DNA from 2 places in the Solibacillus sp. genome. Region 1 is predicted to be linked to the other one. Evidence: riboswitches for the same ligand, from Rfam matches in the RefSeq annotation. Region 1 holds a riboswitch; the other holds the start of a gene.
What was found. Region 1 has a riboswitch for S-adenosylmethionine ahead of ABS917_RS17690 (bifunctional homocysteine S-methyltransferase/methylenetetrahydrofolate reductase). Riboswitches for the same ligand answer to the same signal wherever they lie in the genome.
Positions count from the first base shown of each region.

Region 2: another riboswitch for S-adenosylmethionine. It lies ahead of metK (methionine adenosyltransferase); the one in region 1 lies ahead of ABS917_RS17690 (bifunctional homocysteine S-methyltransferase/methylenetetrahydrofolate reductase).

Region 1 is NZ_JBELZM010000025.1:28,008-31,224, reverse strand. Features, by position in the region: gene hemG (protoporphyrinogen oxidase) at 1-1,055, shown strand, start outside; SAM riboswitch class I at 1,143-1,240, shown strand; gene ABS917_RS17690 (bifunctional homocysteine S-methyltransferase/methylenetetrahydrofolate reductase) at 1,343-3,187, shown strand; gene metH (methionine synthase) at 3,180-3,217, shown strand, end outside.
Region 2 is NZ_JBELZM010000003.1:14,336-17,552, forward strand. Features, by position in the region: gene pckA (phosphoenolpyruvate carboxykinase (ATP)) at 1-946, opposite strand, end outside; SAM riboswitch class I at 1,145-1,260, shown strand; gene metK (methionine adenosyltransferase) at 1,523-2,719, shown strand; gene ABS917_RS04390 (gamma carbonic anhydrase) at 2,816-3,217, opposite strand, start outside.

The DNA of each region.
Region 1 (3,217 bases):
CGATGAGTGTAGAATCGCTCATGTCGAGTACGTTAATTTCTGAAGAAGGAAAGAAGCGAGCACTTCAGGATTTAGAAATCCCGAATACTAAATTTACAAAAGAAAGCTCTATCGGCATGTTTTTAGAATATTTTTTAGGGGAAGAAATTGTCCGCAAGCAAATTGCACCTGTATTAGCGGGTGTTTATTCAGGTGATTTATATCAATTAAGCCTGGCATCCACTCTGCCGTATTTAGTGGATTATAAAAACAACTACGGATCGATTATTAAAGGATTCGAAGCACATCGTGAGCAATTCGAAAAAGCTGCGAACAAGAAGTTTATTTCTTTCCGTCCAGGTTTATCGGCATTGATCGATCGTTTAGAGGAACAGCTGCCGGAAGTTGAATTCATGAAAAAGACGGTAACAAAGCAAATCCGTAAAAAAGAAGAGCAATATGAAGTCGTGCTGGAAGATGAGACAATTTTAGCGGATGTTGTAGTACTTGCCGTTCCGAATGAAACGGTACGTCATGTCATACAGGATGATTCATTGGAGGAACAGCTGAAAAAGTTCACGACGGCATCTGCTATAACGATGTATGTTGGCTTTGATGTACCGGACGATATTTTACCTGCAGATGGTACAGGCTTTATCGTTTCGCATAATAGTGATTTAGTTTGCAATGCGTCGACATGGACGAGCCGTAAATGGAAACATACGTCGGCAGAAGGCAATTTACTCGTTCGCCTGTTTTATAAAAATATTAATCCGCGTTATGAAGAGTTGGCTGCTATGTCTGATGAAGAGCTGACGAAAGTTGCATTGGAAGATATACGTCTTAGCTTAGGTGTTAAAGCAGAACCTACAGTAGTCAATGTAACAAAGTGGGTTGATCAAATGCCCCGCTATGATCTGGCACATAATGAGGCATTATCCAATGTTATACAGCAAATGGCAACTGATTACCCGAATGTTCTATTAGCGGGATGTGCCTATTTCGGAGTAGGAATCGGTGCCTGTATTTTAAACGGCAAAAAAACGGCTGAACAGATTATTAGTCGAATTATGTAAAGAAATACTTCATTCCGCTAAAGGGTATTGACGTAAGTATTAGATAACGTTATGATTCATTTAATTATTTTAAAAATTCATATTATTTTCTTATCAAGAGAAGTTGAGGGACTGGCCCGATGAAACTTCAGCAACCAACATTAAGTCAGGTGCTAAATCCAGTGGCAAATGCCAGAAGATGAGAAGGGATTAAGTCGATAACTACTATGCCTTCTTTTATTTAATGAAAGAAGGCTTTTTTGTATCGTTAATATACTGAAAATACTGTAAATGATGGAGTGAAGGCAATGGGTTTACTTGAAGAATTACAAACACGCGTTTTAACAGCAGACGGGGCAATCGGAACACTTCTTTATTCATATGGGTTGGATTATTGTCATGAAGAGATGAATATTGCACGTCCTGATATTATAGAGAAAATTCATGGTGAATATATTGCAGCGGGTGCAGATATTATTCAAACAAATACATACGGAGCAAACCGGATTAAGCTTGCACGTTATGGCTATGAACATCGTGTCATGGAATTTAATGAAGCTGCATTAAAAATCGCAAAGCGTGCTGCCTCCCTTGATGGGCAATATGTTCTGGCGACGATTGGTGGTATTCGCGGAATCCGAAAAAGTGATGCGACATTAGACGAAATCTTAGCCGCATTCCAAGAGCAGGCAGAAGTATTACTAGCTGGTGAACCGGATGGATTCTTGCTGGAAACGTATTACGATTTTGAAGAATTATCACATTGTGTCCATCTATTACGTTCAATGACCGATTTACCGATAATTGCCCAAGTCACAATGCAGGAACCAGGTGTCCTTCAAAATTTAATGTCTTTAAATGAAGCATTTCATGATTTGGAAAGATTAGGTGCAGATATTGTTGGGAGCAACTGCCGATTAGGTCCTTTCCATACAATTCAGGCGTTTGAAGGGGTCAATTTACCGAATAAGGCGTTTTTATCGGCTTATCCAAATGCATCGTTATTAGATATTGAAGATGGCCGTGTTGTCTATGAGTCGGAAACCGATTATTTTGCGCGTGCAGCAGTTGAACTGGTAAACCAGGGAGTCCGTTTAATTGGCGGTTGCTGCGGAACAACACCGAAGCATATTGCAGCTGTAAAAAAACGTTTGGCGAATATGCAGCCAATTGAAACGAAAGAAGCAAAACCTGGGCAAACACAATTTGTCCGTATTCCGGAGCCACGTAAGCAAGAACCGCTCCACGAAAAAGCAAAACGTGAACGCTCCGTTATTGTTGAACTTGATACACCGCGTCATCTGGAAATTGACGGATTTGTCGAAGGGGCAAAACAACTGGCAAAAGCGGGAGCCGATGTCATTATGATGGCTGATAACTCACTTGCTTCGCCTCGTATCAGTAATATCGCGATGGCCGCTATTTTAAAAGAGCATGGAATTCGTTCGTTGCCGCATTTAACGTGCCGTGACCGCAATTTAATTGGGCTTCAGTCACATTTAATGGGACTTGATGCGCTGGAACTTCATGATATTCTTGTCATCACAGGGGACCCGACAAAAGTGGGGGATTTCCCGGGGGCGACGAGCGTATATGACGTTTCGTCTATGGAGCTTATTTCCTTAATAAAGCAGTTAAATAAAGGCGGTTCTTTTACTGGGAAATCACTGCGCAAACAGGCGAATTTCTCGGTAGCCGCTGCCTTTAATCCGAATGTCCGCGTATTGGACCGTGCAGTTGCCCGTTTAGAGAAGAAAATCGAGCATGGTGCAGATTACTTTATTTCGCAGCCGGTTTATACGAAAGAAAAGATTATCGAAATTTATGAGGCGACGAAGCATTTGGAAACACCGATCTATATCGGGATTATGCCACTTACATCTTCACGCAGCGCGGAATTTTTACATCATGAAGTACCGGGCATTAAATTATCCGATGAAGTACTTGCGCGCATGGCTGCTTGCGGGGATGACAAGGAAGCATCGACAGCAGAAGGAATCGCCATTGCCAAAGAGCTGCTCGATACAGCATGCAAATACTTTAACGGTATTTATATAATTACACCGTTTTTACGCTATGATATGACGCTGGAATTAATGGACTATGTAAAACAATATGATGTGGAAAGTAAAGGAGTTCAGTCGAATGTATAATCACCCAATTCATGAGCAATTACAAAAAAG
Region 2 (3,217 bases), on a different contig from region 1:
CTGTTAAAGAACCGTCTGCATAGTCACATTCACGTGATTCAGGGTCTACAGCAACGTTTTCCAATACTGAACCAAAGCGGATCGCATTGTATATTTCCGGCTCATTTTCAGCAGAAAGGTTGATTGTTTTTGCGTAGCAACCACCTTCAATGTTGAATACGCCATTGTCAGACCAGCCATGCTCATCATCACCGATTAATTTACGGTCTTTGTCAGCTGATAACGTTGTTTTTCCTGTACCAGATAAACCGAAGAATAATGCTACATCGCCTTCTTCACCAACGTTAGCAGAGCAGTGCATCGGGAAGATACCTTGTTCAGGTAACAAGTAGTTCATAATACCGAAGATTGACTTCTTCATTTCACCTGCGTACTCAGTTCCGCCGATTAAGATGATTTTCTTTTCGATAGATGTTATAATAAATGTTTCCGATCCAGTACCGTCTACTTCAGGATCTGCTTTGAAGTTTGGCGCAGATACAATTGTAAACTCGGCAGCGTGTTTAGCCAATTCTTCTGCTGTTGGGCGGATGAATAATTGATGACAGAATAGATTATGCCAAGCATATTCGTTAATTACTTTAATAGATAATTGAGACTCTTTGTCTGCACCAGCAAAACCGTTGAATACATATAACTCGTCACGTTCTTTTAAGTAATTTACAACTTTTACATAAAGTTTATCAAATACTTCTGCTGAGATCGGACGGTTTACTTTACCCCAATCGATTTTATTGTCGCAAATTTCTTCTTTTACTATATATTTATCTTTTGGAGAGCGGCCAGTATACTTGCCTGTTTCAGCACGTAATGCACCTTCAACAGTTAGCGTTGCTTCTCCGCGTGATGTCGCTTTTTCAATTAATTGTGGAACAGATAATTGAGTTTTGATGTTTTCCCCGTTTAAAAGTTCTTTCAGCTCGTTAGCAATTTCTACCGAATTCATCTATTAAATACCATCCTTTTTTATAGTATTCCCTTATAGAGGGGAGTTGATTCCTAATTCAAAAATAGTATAACACATTAAGTGAAATAATCTATACTAATTGCAAATTATTTTTTCGTAAATTTTAGCGGATCGAAAAAAGTCAAAATTTGTTGACAGTACTTGATTTTTTGCGTAAGATGTTTAATTGAACGGATACTCTTATCCCGAGCTGGTGGAGGGGCAGGCCCTATGAAACCCGGCAACCTGCGTATATTTTATACGTGTTGGTGCCAACCTGATGCAAGGGCAAAATTTCCCTTGAACGATAAGAGTGAAAGGTAACGAAACGTAATATCCTTTCCTCACGTGTGATGAACACGGCTATGAGAGAAAGGATTTTTTTTATTTTGTTTTGCAATTTCGTACTGAGCGAAAATTATATAGTTACAGCCTTTCAGACCCTCGTGTTAAAGCAAATATAGCTTGACGTTAAAAAGGCGGATACGCAGAAGCGTAATTGCAATATGACGGACATGGGTAATGAGTACCGTATCAATAAAAAACAATTGCCAAAGTGATTTAGGAGGAAATGACATGACAAATCGTCGACTGTTTACATCAGAAAGTGTAACGGAAGGACATCCGGACAAAATTTGTGATCAAATCTCGGATGCCATTTTAGACGCTATTTTAGCTGCAGATCCAAATGCACGTGTAGCTTGTGAAACTACGGTAACAACAGGCTTAGTATTAGTATCTGGTGAAATTACAACTTCTACTTATGTAGATATGAAAGGAATTATCCGCGATACAGTAGCAGAAATCGGCTATACACGCGGTAAGTACGGCTTTGATGCTGAAAATCTTGCAGTACTAGTAGCAGTGGGAGAACAATCACCAGACATTGCACAAGGTGTTGACCAGGCATTGGAAGCACGTGAAGGTTCAATGACTGAAGATGAACTTGAAGCAATCGGTGCAGGCGACCAAGGTTTAATGTTCGGTTATGCATGTAACGAAACACCTGAACTTATGCCGATGCCTATTTCTTTAGCTCACAAATTAGCGCGTCGTTTAACAGAAGTGCGTAAATCAGGGGAATTGGAATATTTACGTCCGGATGGTAAAACACAAGTAACAATCGAATATGATGAAAACAATGTACCGGTTCGTGTGGATACAATCGTTATTTCAACACAGCACGATGAAGAAGCAACATTGGAACAAATCCAAACAGACATTAAAGAACACGTTATTAAACCGGTAGTTCCTGCTCATTTATTGGATGAGGCTACAAAGTACTTCATCAACCCGACAGGCCGCTTCGTAATCGGCGGACCTAAAGGAGATGCAGGTCTTACTGGTCGTAAAATAATTGTTGATACTTACGGCGGTTATGCGCGTCATGGTGGCGGAGCATTCTCTGGTAAGGATGCAACGAAAGTTGACCGCTCTGCAGCATATGCAGCACGCTATGTTGCTAAAAACATTGTAGCAGCTGGCTTAGCTGACCGTGCTGAAGTGCAACTGGCATATGCAATCGGTGTTGCACAACCTGTTTCAATCGCAGTTGATACGTTCGGTACAGGAAAAGTAGCTGAATCACAAATCGTAAATTGGGTTCGTGAACTTTTTGATTTACGTCCTGCAGGCATTATTAAAATGCTTGATTTACGTCGCCCAATCTATAAGCAAACAGCAGCATACGGACATTTCGGTCGCACAGATTTAAATGTGCCATGGGAAAATACGGATAAAGCAGCTGAATTAAAAGCAAAAGCAGGAATTTAATAAATAAAGGAGCATCCAGTTAAATGGATAGCTCCTTTTTTATAATTTCCAGTTAACCATCTAATTAATAGGTAGAGATTTCGACAAACAGTGAAATTACTTCTGAAGCGATTTATAGTATTGTCCCTTCGCTACATATTCGGAAATAATCCGATCCATATCTGCACGATCTTCTGCAGTTACTTCACGTACGACTTTTGCTGGGCGACCCATTGCTAAACAATTAGGAGGTATCACTTTTCCCGGTGGAACAAGACTGCCGGCACCGACAAATGCTCCCTCGCCTATAACGGCCCCGTCCAATATGATGGAACCCATACCAACTAAAGCGCGTTTTTTAATTGTACAGCTATGTAATATAACTTGATGACCAACTGTTACTTCATCTTCAATAATGAGAGGATAAGCGGGACTTTGGTGAAGGCAGCTCAAATCCTGGATGCTGACACGGTCGCCAATTATTGTTTTGTTCACATCGCCTCGGATTACTGTGTTAAA